Regions from separate parts of the Marivibrio sp. genome, predicted to be linked through region 4. Evidence: predicted binding sites of a transcription regulator. Region 4 holds the regulator's gene; each other region holds the start of a gene.

The links. The regulator LexA, encoded in region 4, represses DNA repair genes until DNA is damaged. The targets are predictions, from matches to a motif close to ATGTTCTANTTTGGTTC.
Region 1: RIB45_RS04405 (S24 family peptidase) is a predicted target of LexA. The motif match lies at 889-905, and genes of this name have one in related genera.
Region 2: recA (recombinase RecA) is a predicted target of LexA. The motif match lies at 2,434-2,450, and genes of this name have one in related genera.
Region 3: RIB45_RS09890 (ImuA family protein) is a predicted target of LexA. The motif match lies at 1,134-1,150, and genes of this name have one in related genera.

What each region holds. Positions count from the first base shown of each region.
Region 1 covers NZ_JAVJQE010000005.1:451,553-455,324, forward strand. Annotated here, with positions in the region: gene RIB45_RS04395 (hypothetical protein) at 1-384, opposite strand, end outside; gene RIB45_RS04400 (hypothetical protein) at 377-766, opposite strand; gene RIB45_RS04405 (S24 family peptidase) at 1,077-1,703, shown strand; gene RIB45_RS04410 (branched-chain amino acid aminotransferase) at 1,742-2,584, shown strand; gene RIB45_RS04415 (DUF6460 domain-containing protein) at 2,593-2,871, opposite strand; gene RIB45_RS04420 (hypothetical protein) at 2,989-3,294, shown strand; gene RIB45_RS04425 (lysine--tRNA ligase) at 3,368-3,772, opposite strand, start outside.
Region 2 covers NZ_JAVJQE010000013.1:439,064-442,835, reverse strand. Annotated here, with positions in the region: gene flhB (flagellar biosynthesis protein FlhB) at 1-50, shown strand, start outside; gene RIB45_RS13960 (hybrid sensor histidine kinase/response regulator) at 47-2,308, shown strand; gene recA (recombinase RecA) at 2,524-3,621, shown strand.
Region 3 covers NZ_JAVJQE010000009.1:244,742-248,513, forward strand. Annotated here, with positions in the region: gene RIB45_RS09885 (Y-family DNA polymerase) at 1-324, opposite strand, end outside; gene RIB45_RS09890 (ImuA family protein) at 321-1,034, opposite strand; gene hspQ (heat shock protein HspQ) at 1,337-1,687, shown strand; gene RIB45_RS09900 (SLAC1 anion channel family protein) at 1,726-2,934, shown strand; gene RIB45_RS09905 (orotate phosphoribosyltransferase) at 3,023-3,751, shown strand; gene RIB45_RS09910 (DUF423 domain-containing protein) at 3,752-3,772, opposite strand, start outside.
Region 4 covers NZ_JAVJQE010000013.1:17,980-21,751, forward strand. Annotated here, with positions in the region: gene RIB45_RS12075 (ComEC/Rec2 family competence protein) at 1-2,130, shown strand, start outside; gene lexA (transcriptional repressor LexA) at 2,191-2,886, opposite strand; gene RIB45_RS12085 (molybdopterin molybdotransferase MoeA) at 3,073-3,772, opposite strand, start outside.

The DNA.
Region 1 (3,772 bases), on a different contig from region 4:
AGAAATAAATCGGAACAATCCGATCGGTGTGAGAACAAAAAGCGGTTGAAGGCCGAGCAGCCGAAGTGTGAGTTCCACGCAGGTGAAGGGCCGCATGGCGCGTTTGCGGCGCGGGCTCCTGCGGTCGGCCGCAGTTGGAAGGATGCGGTCGCCACGCCGCACCGCGGCGCGCAGCAGACGAACGAGGGCCGGCCCGTCGAGGGAGGAGACGACCACCCGGTCGGCCAAGGAGTCGACGGCCAACCAGCCGCTCGGATCCGGTAAAAGCACGAAGCAATGCCGAAAACCGCGCGGCAGAAGCCGCATCCAACGAATCCCCGTGCGGTCGCTGAAGACGACCAGGGCCACGCGAGGCGGGCTGTCGGACGCGCTGACGTTATTCATGAGCGCCCCCCGATCCCGCGCTCACCAACCCCTTGGCGACGAGCGGCGGCTCCAACCGGGCCAATGCGGCGCGCCAGGCGCGCAACTGCGCGCGCTCCTCGGGCACGCGGGGATCCGGCAAGCGTTTGTTCCGCGCGCATTGGAACAGAACGGCCGCCTGATCGCGCGTGAGGGCGCCCGTGCGCAACAGCCGGGCTGCGACGTTCACCACGTCGCGCGGATCTCCGGCGCGCTGGACGACGCCGCGCCCGGCTCTGGCGCGCGCGCCGGCCAAGGTGCTGTCATACCGTTCGACGGCCCAAAGCCAGGCTTCTTCGACCGTTGGGAAGGGCTCGCCCGGAGGCTCTTCAGTGGGACGGGGAGAGAATCGAGTACGCGCCATGCCGGTCTCCTTGACTGAGCGGCGGAAAGGCGCGAAGAACACGGAATGCGAGCGTCAAACGACTAAGTACCCGCTATTCTAATGCGAGTCAATCGAAAATCGGACTTAAGATTTATAAAAAAGAACATAAAAAATACAAAAAATAGCTCCATTCAGGGAAATGCGCGCCACCGCCCCTCAGGGGAACGGGAAAAGCTTGAGCCTTTCGAATTCACCGCTAGAGTAAGCGCCGAGTATGGGGGGCTCCACACTCTTTGTTCACATCGGCTAGGCCTGCGGCCCGGTCGTTCGGGGACGGACGGGCGGATTCATGCGACACGAGGATATCTGGCGCGGTATCGACCGCTTGGCGGATTCGCGGGGGCTTTCGGTCTCCGGCATGGCGCGCAAAGCGGGGCTCGATCCCACCACCTTCAACCGCAGCAAGCGCATCGCGGCCGACGGAAAGCGACGCTGGCCGACGACGGAGAGTCTGTCGAAAATCCTGGACGCCGCCGAGGCGTCGCTCGGCGATTTCGTCGCCTTGATGCATGACGGCGCGACGGGGGTCGCCTACACCATTCCGGCGCTCGACGCCGCCGACGCCGCGCGCCCCGACATGTTCGACGAGGACGGCTTTCCGATGGGCGCCGACTGGGGCAAGGTTGATTTCCCGGCGCTCAGCGACAAGGACGCCTTCGGCCTGTTCGTGGAGGGCGACGGCTTTGCGCCGGTCTACCGAGACGGCGATCTGCTGGTCGTCTCGCCGCACGCCAGCGTGCGGCGCGGCGATCGGGTCCTGGCCAAGGACAGGGCCGGCGGAATTATGATCCGCCAGCTTGTAAGGCAGACCGCCCATCGCATAGAGTTCGCCGCCGTCCATGCGCCCCACGACGAGGAGACGGTGATGGCGCAGGAGATCGCCTGGATGTCCCGCATCATCTGGGCGCAACAGTAAAGAAGATCAGAACAGTTGCGGTGTTGGAGGAGTTGGAGATGCCCACCGGTTACACCTACGTCGATGGATCCTGGCGGGATATGAACGACCCGCTCTTCACCTCCAACTGCCACGGCGTCTGGCTCTCCTCTTTCATCTTCGACGGCGCGCGCGCCTTTGAGGGCTGCACGCCCGATCTCGACCGCCACTGCCAGCGCACCGTGGACTCGGCGAACGCGCTCGGCCTCGGCCAGCCGATGGCCGCCGGCGAGATCGAGGAGATCGCGCGCGAAGGCGTCGCCAAGTTCGAGGCGGGGGCCGAGCTGTACATCCGCCCCATGGTCTGGACAGACGGCGGCTTCGTCGCCCCGGATCCCGAGACGGTGCGCTTCGCGTTGACGGTTTACGAAATGCCGATGCCGGGCGACAAAGGATTCACCGCCTGCCTGTCGACGCGCCGCCGTCCCGCGCCCGACATGGCGACGACCGACGCCAAGGCGTCCGGCCTCTACGCCAACGCCGGCCGCGCCATCCGCGAGGCCAAGGATCGCGGCTTCGACAGCCCGGTGATGCTGGATCCGCTCGGCAACGTCGCCGAGTTCGCGACCGCGAACCTGTTCCTAGTGAAGGACGGCGTCGCGATCACGCCGGCGGCGAACGGCACGTTCCTCAACGGCATCACCCGCCAGCGGGTGATCAAGCTGCTGCGCGAGCGCGGTCAGGAGGTGGTCGAAGGCCGGGTCACGCCCAAGGATCTCTTGGAGGCCGACGAGATCTTCAACACCGGCAATTACGGCAAGCTCATGCCGGTGACCCGCTACGAGGATCGCGAACTGCAGGCCGGGCCGATCTTCCGCATGGCGCGGGAGCTTTATTGGGAATTCGCGCACGCGGGCAAGTAGCGCCCGGCTCAGTCCTTCCGACGCCGGCCGGACAGCGCGTTCACCACCGTGACGATCAGCCACAGCGGCACGACGATCACCGCGCCGAGGACGATGTATTCAGCACTCCACTCCAGGAGTTCGGTCGCCTTGTCGAAGACGGCGGCGACCGTTTCTCCGAAATTGTCGAAGATGTCCTGCGGGCGGATCTCGAGCCAGCTCAGCACCACGCCCACCAGCAAGCTCACCAGCGCGAGCTTGAGGACGGTCTTCATCACGGTCGCGGGATCGGGCGCTTTCACGCTCATCGGTCTGCCTCGTTCGGCTGTCGCATCTTCGCCTGAGGCTTCGGCGTAGCCGAGCGCGCGGCGGAGCGCAAGGGCGCGCGCCTCGCAAGCTGGGCCGTCGGGTCCTATATCCGCCCCATGAGACGAACGGTTTTCCTCGCCGCCGCGGCGCTCGCGCTGCCGCTCATTCTCCCGGCCCGGGCCGAGGAGCCCGGCTACGGCGCCGGCGGCGCGTCGGTCGGCCGGCCCGGCGTCTCGACAAGCGTGGGCGGGCCGGGCGCCGACGGTCCCCGGGCCGCGCCCTACAGCGCGCAGGTCCGGCCCGACGAGAAGGGGCGACAGAGGATCGACGATCGGATCGACGAGACGCTGGAATCCAGCCGCCGCCTGCGCGAGCGCGCGCAGCAGGAGGCGGCGGGTCTGACGCCGAGGCCGGCGGACTAGACCCGCGTCCGCGCCGCCGCCGCGCGGAACCGGTCCGGCCGAGCCGGCGCCAGGACGCGAGGCGGGACGCCGCTCACGCCGCCGACAGATCCTCGCCCCGGAGCGCCCGGTCGATCAGCGCGATCGTCTCGTTCAAGCCGTAGAGCGCAAAGAAGCTGCCGATGCGCGGGCCCTGATCCTGGCCCAGCAGGATCTGGTAGAGCGCCTTGAACCAATCGCGCAGCGGCTCGTAGCCGTGGCGCTTACCGATCTCGTAGATCTCGGTCTGGATCGTCTCGGCGTCCGCGTCGGCGGGCAGCGCCGCCAGGCTCTCGCGCAGATCCTCGAGCGCCGCGCGGTCGCGCGCGTCGGGCGCCTTATAGGCCTTATGCGGCTTCACGAAATCCTGGTAGTAGCGGATCGCATGGCCGACGAGGCGGTCGAGCGTCGGGTCGTGCTGCGGGCTGGCGTCGGGCGCGTAGCGGGTGATGAAGCCCCA
Region 2 (3,772 bases), 420 kb from region 4:
AGATCATCTCCTACGTCTTCAGTCTGAAAGGCCGGAGGATGCCCGGGTGAGCGCTTTCTCGGAGACGCCTGAGCCGCGCAACTCCGCGGCGCGGCCGGACGGGGACGGGCCGGCGGAGACGGGCGCGCCCCCGGGTCTCGCCGTCCCGCGCGAGCCGCTCACGCGGGATCGTCCGATCGACCGCCTGATGCTGCCGCTAAGCGCCGTCGCCGGCGCGGGCGTGGCGGCGGGGGCGACGCTGCTGGCTGGCGGCGGCGCGCTCCTGCCTCAGGTCATCGGGGCGGCTCTCGTTGCGGCCGCGGGCGTCGGCCTCAGCGCGGGCGTCGCCGGTTTGCGCTTGAAGCGTGCGACGGCCGCGCGTCGGCGGTTGGCGGCGCGGCTGGAAGCGCTTGAAACGGCGGCCGAAGGACGCGGTCTCGGCGTCCTGGTGGCCGATGGAGAGGGGCGCGCGCGCTACGGCGTCGGACTTGAGGCGTTTGCGCCTGATGCGGCGGCGGCGGCGGCGCCGCTTGGCCGGCGCGCCGGCGATGCGCCTATGTTGGTCGCCCAACTGATCGAGCCGGCGGACGACGCGCTTCCCGCCACCGTCGCCGCGATGGCTGAGCGCGTCGGCGCCGAAGAGCCGCAGGTGCGGGATTTCACGAGCGTCGACCCGCGCAGGGGCGATCGGGCGCGCGTCATCGAGTTGCGTCTTCAGCCCTTCGGCGAGGGCGTGGTCTATCTGATCGAGGACGTCAGCGAGCGGAAGGCGGAGGCCGACCGCGCGTTGGAGCGCCTTGCGCTGCTGACCCGGGCCCTGGACCGGGCGCCGTTCGGGATTCTGGTGATCGACGAGGCGGGTGCGGTTCAAGAGGCGAACAGCGCTTTTCGCCGGTTCCTGGCGGGGTCGGCGCCGATCGGTCGACCGGTGCTGGAACTGGTCGCGGCGGCGGATCGGCCGCTGCTGCAGGCGGCGATCGATCGCGCGGCCGAAAGCGGCCAGCCGGCTGCGCCGGTCGATGTGCGGCTCGACGGCGACGCCGAGCGCACGGTCGCCGTCTACGCCAATCAGGCGGTGCTGCCGCGCGGCGGCGGGCGCGGGTTCGTCCTCCACGCGGTCGATGCGACGGAGCGAAAACGCCTCGAAGCGCAGTTCGCCCAAAGTCAGAAGATGCAGGCGGTCGGGCAACTCGCCGGCGGCATCGCGCACGACTTCAACAACATGCTGACCGCCATCATCGGCTTTTGCGACCTCATGCTGCAGCGCCATCCGGTGGGCGAGCCGAGCTTCGCCGACGCGATGCAGATCAAACAGAACGCCAACCGCGCGGCCGGCTTGGTGCGGCAATTGCTCGCCTTTTCGCGCCAGCAACCGCTGGCTCCGCGTGTGTTGGACATGACGGACCTGCTCGCCGAACTCTCCAACCTGCTGCGCCGCCTGCTGGGCGAGCGGGTGGAGCTGACGGTCGTGCATGAGCGCGACCTCTGGGTCGTGCGCGCCGATCCGGGACAGATCGAACAGGTGATCATCAATCTCGCCGTGAACGCGCGCGACGCCATGGTCGAGGGCGGGCGGCTCACCATCCAGACCAGCAATTTCACCGCCGATCGGGCCTATACGATCGGCGACGAGAGCATGCCGCCCGGGGATTTCGTCGCCGTCACCGTCTCCGATACCGGCGCGGGCATGAGCCGCGAGGTGCTGGACCGTGTGTTCGAGCCCTTCTTCACCACGAAGGAGGTGGGCATGGGGACGGGGCTCGGCCTCGCCATGGTGTACGGCTCGATGCGCCAGCTGGGCGGATTCGTGCACGCGCATTCGGACGGGCCGGGAAAGGGGGCGAGCTTCACGCTCTATCTGCCGCGCTCGGACGGGCAAGCGGTCGCCGCGTCGGACGAGGCCGATGTCGACGGGGCGCCCGCCGACACCACCGGCGGCGGGCAGATCCTGCTGGTCGAGGACGAGGACGCCGTGCGCCTGTTCGCCGCGCGGGCGCTGCGCGCGAAAGGCTACGAGGTGACCGAGGCGCGCACCGGCGAATCGGCGTTGGAGATCCTGGCCGCGCGCACGCCGGACAGTCCGCCGCTCGACCTCCTCGTCACCGACATGGTGATGCCGAAGGTGGACGGCGCGACGCTGATCCGCGAGGCGCGTAAGCAGTTGCCCGACCTGCCGGTCATCTGCATCTCCGGCTACACGCAGGAAAGCGTGGCGCAGGAGGTGGAGGCGCTCCCCCAGGTTTATTTCCTGCCCAAGCCCTTCTCGCTAAAGCAGTTGGCGGGTAAGGTGAAGGCCGCCGTCGAATCGGCGGCCAAGAGCCGGGCCTGAAAGCCTTCGGGCGGGCCTCCGACGGCGGGAACGTCCTGCCCGCCGCGATGAGAACGCCGACGGATCGTTAACCGATCAAAGCCCAAGTCTTTGTTCTCTCGCATGAATTCGAATGAGAAAAAAGAGAACTAAAAAAGAACTTGCGGAAAAGAACAAAGGCTGTACGATCCTGCCAATTGCATCGCCTTCGGGGCTATGGGAAAAGGAACGGACAGATGGCTCAACCGGCGCTTCACCTGGTGGACAAGGATCAGATGGATAAGCAGAAGGCACTCGAAGCCGCGCTGACGCAGATCGAGCGCTCGTTCGGCAAGGGCTCGATCATGAAGCTCGGCGAACAGCGGGCGATGGACATCGAATCCATCCCGACCGGCTCGCTCGGCCTCGACATCGCGCTTGGCATCGGCGGCCTGCCGAAAGGCCGGGTGATCGAGATCTTCGGGCCGGAAAGCTCCGGCAAAACCACGCTGGCCCTGCATGCGGTGGCCGAGGCCCAGCGCCAGGGCGGCGCCTGCGCCTTCGTCGACGCGGAGCACGCGCTGGACCCGGTCTACGCCAAGAAACTCGGCGTCGACATCGACGAATTGCTGATCTCCCAGCCCGACGCGGGCGAACAGGCGCTTGAGATCGCCGACACGCTGGTCCGCTCCGGCGCGATCGACGTGCTGGTGGTCGACTCGGTGGCGGCCCTCGTGCCGAAGGCGGAGCTCGAGGGCGAGATGGGCGACAGCCATGTCGGCCTGCAGGCCCGTCTGATGAGCCAGGCGCTGCGCAAGCTCACCGGCTCGATCAAGCGCTCCAACTGCATGGTCATCTTCATCAACCAGATCCGGATGAAGATCGGCGTGATGTTCGGCAGCCCGGAGACCACGACCGGCGGCAATGCGCTCAAGTTCTACGCTTCCGTGCGCCTCGACATCCGGCGTATCGGCCAGATCAAGGAGAAGGACGAGGTCGTCGGCAACCAGACCCGCGTCAAAGTGGTGAAGAACAAGGTCGCGCCGCCCTTCCGCATGGTCGAATTCGACATCATGTACGGCGAGGGCGTCTCGAAAACCGGCGAGCTGCTCGACCTCGGCGTCAACGCCGGCCTGATCGAGAAGTCGGGCGCCTGGTTCTCCTATAACGGGGAGCGCATCGGCCAGGGCCGCGAGAACGCCAAGCGCTTCCTCAAGGAGCACAAGGACACCGCAGGCGAGATCGAGAACAAGATCCGCGAGAACGCCGGCATCGTCGCCAACAAGATGCTGGAAGGCCCCGACCCCGACGAGGCGAAGGAGGCCGAACTCGGCCCGGAGGACGCGCCCGAGTGATCCTCGCGCCCGGTCCCTCTATCACCTGCTAGATCGAAATCCGCCCCGCCCCGGACCGCCGACGTCAGATCGGCGGCCGGGGCGACGGCGTGACGCCGGGGAGCGCCGGCAAACCCGGCCCGTCGGATCGCTCCGACGGGCCGGGTTCTTT
Region 3 (3,772 bases), on a different contig from region 4:
ATCGCCGCCGGCCGTTCCCACAAGGGGCGAATACCGATCGCACCAGCCGGCAAGACGCTGCAGGAGCGCCGCGTCGGCCGTCTCGTCCATTTCCGTCGCCGTCACCGTCGGGGCGAGCGCCCGAGCGCTCGCCAGCGTGACGCCCGGCGCGACGCCGGCGTCGGTCGCGGCCTGGTCGCAGGCGGCGACGAACACGCCGGTTCCGACCGTACGCGTCATCGCCACCGGTCGCGCCGGGGGCAAATCCGTACGCGTACGACGCAGCCGATCGGTGGAAAGACGCGGCAGCCAGAGCGCCAGAAAGCTTTTCTCCGCGGCGCTCATCCAGGCGCCTCCACGAGCCACTCGCCGCTCCCGCCGCCGCGGCGACGGATCAAGGTCGCCCGCCAACGAGGGGTCGTCGCGGGTCCGGAGATATCGGCCGGCGCCGGCTCGATCCGCCAGCGGCTGGCGACGGCGCTTGGCGCGACCGCAGCGCCTGCCGCGCCCCCCTGCGCCCCGGTCAGCAGCAGACCGAGAGCGCCGCCCGCCTCGGCGGCGAGTTGCAGCCGTCGACTGGCGGTCAGATCGATCGGCCCGTCCGGCTCCAGCGCGAGCCCGTCCAACGCGCCGGAGCGCAAACCCTCCTCCGCCGCCCACAATCCTTCGTCCCGGCTGCGCGCGCGCACGACGACCAGTCGCCCGGCCAACGCCCCGCCGAGCCGCGCCAGGCCGGGTCCGTAGAGCGCCCAACGGCTGCGCGCCGGGTGGACCCACATCACCGGCCCCTTGCAACGCGCCAAAATCCGAAGCGCGAAGCCGTGCGCCGCCGGACCCGCCGCCTCATGCACGCCTGTCGCGGCGAGAACGCCGTCGGGAAAAGCGTCGTCCACCGTCTCCCACCCGAGGGGGAGGCCGGCGGGCGCGCCCGCGGCCGCGCCGGCGCGCTCGATCCGCGCAATCTCGACGCGCAAACGCTCAAGCGACGGGCTGGCCGCCAGGCTGGCGTCCTCGCTCGTCCCGTTCCGGAACAGACTTGCGCGATACTCGCTCACCGCTCAGACTCCCAACACTCGTTCGGGCTTCCTTAGTTCCAAAAAGAAGGCGCCCTCAATCCCGCAATGGACTCTCTTAACCCCTCTTTTGTTCTTATTACGTTTTATTCTTGATCGCGTTCGGGAGTCAAGCGACCGATCGGACCCGCCGCCTGCGGCGACGCGGCGGCGCATCGGGCGGAACGCCGCGCTCCCTTTGCATTCCCGGACGTCCGAGGCTATGACTAGAGCGATATGAGACCGACCCCGTCAGGCAGACGGAGCCGCTCAACGGTGAACGCCCATCGGTGAACAAGGGTCCCATGCTGACCAACGCCCCCACGCCCGCCAACGCGAAATACACCCCCGGCCAGATCGTCCGGCACACCCGCCACGAATATCGCGGCGTGATCGTGGACGTGGATCCCAGTTTCCAAGGCGCGGACGAACTCTACGAAGAGGCGGTCGAGACCGCCGAGGAAGAGGCCCAGGCCCCGAAGGACCACCCCTGGTACCATGTGCTGGTCGATGAGGAGGACGTGGTCACCTACGTGGCGGAGGATCATCTGTCGGCGGACCGCGACGATTCCCCGATCGATCATCCGATGCTGGAGGACTTCCTCGGCGAGCGGCGCGACGACGGCAGCTACGCGCCGCTTCACACCGTGAACTGAGACGCCCGCCCGCCCGCAAAAGCTCTGAGGAGACCCGTGTGAGCGACGACGCGCCCGACACCGGCCCCGAGACGGGCGCCCGCAAGGCGTCGGACCTCGAAAAAGACGCGGTCGAGACCAGCCCGGCCAAGAGACGCCCCGCCAAGAAAGCTGCGGCCAAAAAGACTGCGGCCAAAAAGCGCCCCGCATCCGCCGCCCCCGAGGCTTCCTCCCCTCACGCCCCCGACGCCCGTGCAGCCGCCCGCGCCGGCCGCGCGCTGCGCAACCCGTCCACCCGGCATTTCCCGGTCCAGATGTTCGCAAGCGTACTGGGCGTCGCCGGGCTCGGGCTGGCCTGGCGGGAGGCGGGTCAGGTGTTCGGCTTTACGCTGGCGGTGGGGGAACTGTTTCTTGGCTTCGCCGCCGGGTTCTACATCGCGGTGCTGGCGCTCTACGGCTTGAAGGCCGCGCGCCATCCGGACGCCATGGCGGAGGATTTCACCCATCCGGTTCGCGGCTGCTACTTCTCGGCCGCCGGCATGGGGCTGCTGCTGCTCTCCGCCGCCGCCGCGCCGCATTCGCTTTGGCTGGCGGAGGCTCTGTGGATCTTCGGCGCGCCGGTCAATTTCGCCATCACGCTGGCGATCGTCAGCGGCTGGATGACCCGCGAGTTCCACATGCGTCACGCCACGCCCGTCTGGTTTCTGCCGATCGCGGGCAATCTGCTGGCGGCGATCGCCGGCGCGCCGCTCGGCTATGTTGAGATCGGCTGGATGGCCTTCGCGATCGGCGTGGTGTTCTGGCTGGCGCTGCAGGTGGTGATCTTCTACCGCCTGCTGTTCCACGAGCCGATCGAACAGCCGCTGCGCCCCACCATCGTCATCATGCTAGCGCCGCCGGCCTTGGCCTATATCGCCTACCAGGTGCTGGCCGGCGGGCCGGTTTTCGGGGCGCTCGGCGGTTTCGGGACGATGTTTTACGGCCTGACGCTGTTCATCGCCGCCCTGCTCGCGGTGCAGGTCCCGATGCTGATGCGCCTGCCGTTCGCGCTCAGCAACTGGTCCTACACCTTCCCGATCAGCGCGCTGGCCGCCGCCGGCGCGATCTACGCCGGGCGTCACGAGAGCTGGGCCGCAGACGGCCTCGCGATCGTGACGCTGGCCGGCGCCACGTTGATCACGATCTGGGTCGCGGCGACCACCGGCCGGGCGCTGCTGGCCGGCGCGCTGTTCCGCAGCCCCCAACCGGGCGGGGAGCGGCAAGACTAGCCGGACGCCCGCCCCGCCCCAACCCGGCCCGCCAACCCTCGCCGCCTACACCCCTTTCCCACAACTGAGCCGAGACAAGAGCACGCCCATGTCCGACCTGCCGCCCGACACCCGCCCCCCCGCCGATCCCGCCGCCGCCGCAACCGGGACCCCCGCCGCCAACGCCGCGCACATCGCCGCGTCGATCCTGATCGAGACGCAGTCGGTGCTGTTCCGGCCGGAAGACCCCTTCACTTTCACCAGCGGACGCAAAAGCCCGGTCTATGTCGATTGCCGGCGCCTCATCGCCTTTCCGCGCGCCCGGCGTCGGCTGATGAAGATGGCGGCCGCGCGGCTCGAGGAGGCGATCGGATTCGAGAGCCTGGATGCGGTCGCCGGCGGCGAGACGGCCGGCATTCCCTACGCCGCCTGGCTGGCCGATCACCTGATGCTGCCGATGGCCTATATCCGCAAGAAACCGAAAGGCTTTGGGCGCAACGCGCGGATTGAGGGCGATCTGCATGAGGGTCAGCGGGTGCTACTGGTCGAGGATCTGGCGACCGACGGGGGCTCCAAACTCTCCTTCGTGCAGGGGATCCGCGACGCGGGCGCGGTGTGCGAGCATTGCTTCGTCGTCTTCCACTACGGAATTTTCCCGGAGAGCGTCGCGGATCTGAAGAAGGAGGGGGTGACGCTGCACGCGCTGGCCACCTGGTGGGACGTGCTGACGACCGCCCGCCAAAGCGGCTATTTCGACGAAGCCTCGCTGGCCCAGGTCGAAGCCTTCCTGCACGACCCCAAAGGCTGGTCCGCCGCGCACGGCGGGGAGGAGGACTGACTAGGCGCGCAAGCCGCCCAG
Region 4 (3,772 bases):
GCCGCGTTGATCGAGGCCTTCGCCGCAGAACGGGACCGCTGGGCGCTTTGGTTGCCGGTTCTCTTCGGCGCGGGGATCGGACTCTACTTCGCATCGCCGGTCGAGCCGCCGCCGGGCCTCGGTCTCGGCGCCGCGGTTGCGGGGGCGGTCGCATTTTGGGCGGCGCGGCGCGCCGGCGGAACCTTGTCGCTGATCCTGGCGGCCTCGCTGCTCGCAGGCGGTCTGGGGGTCGAGCGCGCGGCGCTGGAGACGCGGCTCTCGGAGCGGCCGACGCTCAACGGGGACGCGGGCGCGGTTCGGCTGTCCGGGCTGGTCCGCACCGTCGAGGCGTTTGAGGACGGGCCCCGGGTGACGCTGGTTCGGCTCGCCTACCAATGGCGGGCGCCGACCCCTGCGCCGGAGGTTGTTCGGGTGCGGTTGCGCGCGGGCGAATTCGTGTCGGTCGGCGAGCGGATCGAACTGACGGCGGTCCTGCGCGCCCCGCCGCGCCCCGCTTACCCCGACGCGTACGATTTCGCGCGGCGCGCCTGGTTCGAGGGGCTGGGCGCCGTCGGCTTCGCCCTAAGCGAGATCGAAGCGGCGCCGCCGGACCCTCGGCCGCTCGGTCTCGGGCTGCGCCTCGGCGCCTGGGTCGACGGGGTGCGGCAGATCCTGAGCCGGCGGGTGCGCGCCGCTTTACCCGGCGAGAGCGGGGACGTCGCGGCGGCGCTGATCACCGGCGACCGCAGCGGGTTGGACGAGGCGAGCGTGGTCGCAATGCGGGATTCCGGCTTGGCGCATCTGTTGGCCATCTCGGGGCTGCACATCGGGATGGTCGCGGGAATCGTCTTCGTGGCGCTGCGCATGGCGCTGGCCTCTTCGGAGCGGCTCGCGCTCGGCTACCCGATCAAGAAGTGGGCGGCCGGCGCGGCGATCCTAACCGCCTTCGTCTATCTGCTGCTGGCGGGTGCGACAACGCCGACCCAACGCGCCTTTCTGATGACGGGGCTGGCGCTCGCCGCGGTGATGCTGGACCGCAAGGCGATCTCGCTGCGGCTGGTCGCGATCGCGGCGGCGGTCGTGCTTTTGTGGCGCCCGCAGGCGCTGGTGGGCGCCAGCTTTCAGATGTCCTTCGCCGCCGTGGTCGCCCTCGTGGCGGTCTATGAGAGTTGGCGGCCCTACGCCCGACGGGAAGGCGCGCGGGAGGTCGACGGCTGGGCGCGGGCGCTTCGCAAGATGTGGCTCGGCTTGCTGCTGATCGGGGCGACGACCCTGATCGCCGGCGCCGCCACCGCGCCCTTCGCGTGGGCGCATTTCGGCCGGGTGGCGAATTACGGGCTGCTCGGCAATCTGGCGGCGGTGCCGATCATGGGCTGGGTGGTCATGCCGGCCGCGATCCTGGGGGTGCTGCTGACCCCGCTCCGTCTTGAACAGTGGCCGTTGTACGTGATGGGGGTCGGCGTCGACGCCATCCTCGCCGTCGCGCACTGGGTGGCCGCCTTGCCGGGCGCGGCCATTCAAGTGGCGGCGGCCCCGGATTGGGCGGCGGTTCTAATTACGGGCGGCTGCCTGTGGGCCGCGATTTGGCGCGGGCGTTGGCGCTATTGGGGCGCGCTGCCGGCGGCGCTGGGGCTGACCTTGCCCTTGACGACGGCGCAGCCCCAGATCGTCGTCTCAGAAACCGGGCGTCTCGCCGCCGCCGCCGGCCCCGAGGGCGGGCTTTGGCTGTCGCATCCAAGACGCGAGAGCTTCGCCGCCGGCGTCTGGTCGGAGCGCACCGGACGGCCGATCGCCGGCGGCTGGGACGATCTGATCGCCAGGACCGGCGGCGGCGCCGGCGCGCCGATCGCGTGCGGCCCCTTGGGATGCGTCTACCGCGCCGAGGGGCGCACGGTCGCCTGGTCGCACGATCCGCGGACCTTATCGGAAGATTGCCGCAGCGCGGACGTCGTCGTCGCCACGATCACGCCGCCGCCGGCGCTGCTAAACGGGGCGTGCGCGGGCCGGCTCGTGCTCGGCCCCGCCGACCGGGCGCGGGACGGGACGATCGCGATCCGCCTCGAGCGCGACGGACCGCTCGCGCTGCGCACGGTGCGCCACGCGCGCGGCGATCGGCCCTGGACGCGCGGCCGTGACGGGCGGCCCGAATAGAAAGAGGGGCGAGGCGAAAACGCAGCGAGGCGAACGCAGGTCGAGGGAAGGGGACGGGCCTCAGTACTTGCGCAAGAGCCCGACGAGCCGCCCCTGAACGTTAACCTGATCGGGGGCGTAGCGTCGCGCCTGATAGGCCGCGTTGGCCGGTTGCAGCTCGATCTCATCGCCGGCGCGCCGATAGGTTTTGAGGGTGACTTCCGCGCCCTCCACCAACGCCACGACGATATCGCCGTTGTCCGCGGTCTCGGCTCGTTCGATGACCACCGTGTCGCCGTCGAGAATGCCGGCCTCCATCATGGAATCGCCGTCGACCTCCAGCGCGTAATGGTCGCCCTTGCCAAGCAGGGTGGCCGGCACCTCGACCATCATGGAGTGGTCGCGCAGCGCCTCAATCGGCGTGCCGGCGGCGATCCGCCCGTAGAGCGAGAGCTGCACCGAATTGCCGCCGCCCCGCATCATCGATTTGCGCGTGCCGACCTCCTTGGCGCGCAGCATGTCGACGCGGCGGTTGCGCACGGGCAGATTTTCCGCGCCGGTATTCTCCGGCAGACGAACGACCTCCAGCGCCCGGGCGCGATTCGGCAGACGGCGCAGGAAGCCGCGCTCTTCGAGCCCCGTGATCAGGCGATGGATGCCCGACTTGGACTTGAGGCCGAGCGCCTCCTTCATCTCCTCGAACGAGGGGGAGACGCCCGCCTCATTCAGCCGCTCATGGATGAACATCAGCAAATCATACTGCTTGCGGGTCAGCATGGCCTCGACACTCCTTCGGTTCCTACGGCGCGGGCGCTGGTCGTCCTGGCGGCCGCCGCGCGCCGGTTCGGGATGAAACCCGAACATATATAAAACATCATCGTTCTATAAGTGTTCACGAATGGTTGTCAAGCGACGGCCCGCGCGAGCCGGCGCAGGCAGGCGGGCCGGCTTCAGGGCTCGACGTCAGAAATCGTCCGGAAATCGAATGATTTCAACGAGATCGCCGACCTTCGCCGCGGGCGCTTGGGGCGCGCGGACGATCAGGCATTCCGCCGCGGCGAGGCGGGAAAGCATCGAGCTGTCTTGTCGCGAAAATGCGAACACGGCGGGATTTCCAGCCGAATCGCGCTCGAACCGCGCGCGCAGATAGTCCTGCCGCCGGTCGTTTTCGGGCAACGCCTCGCCGAGTCGCACAGGCTCCGTGGCGGGTCCTTGCGCGCCGGCCTCGTCGCCCGCCAACGCCATAAGCGCCGGGCGCACGAAGATCAGAAAGCAGACCAGGGTCGAAACCGGATTGCCCGGCAGCCCGATCATCGGCGTCGCCCCCAGGCGCCCGAACATCAGCGGCTTGCCGGGCCGCATGGCGATCTTCCAGAAGTCGAGGTCGAGCCCGCTTTCTCCTAGCACCTCCGCCACCAGATCGTGGTCGCCGACCGAGGCGCCGCCGGTGGTCACCAGCAGATCGGCGCCGACCGCGCCGGCGGCGAGGCGGGAGAGGCTGTCGCGGTCGTCTTCCGCGACGCCAAGAAGGATCGGCTCCCCGCCCGCGGCGGCGACGGCGGCGGCCAGCGCCGGGCCGTTGGAGCTGACGATCTGGTTCGGGCCGACGGGATCGCCAGGCATCGCGATCTCGTCGCCGGTCGCCAGGATCGCGACGCGCGGC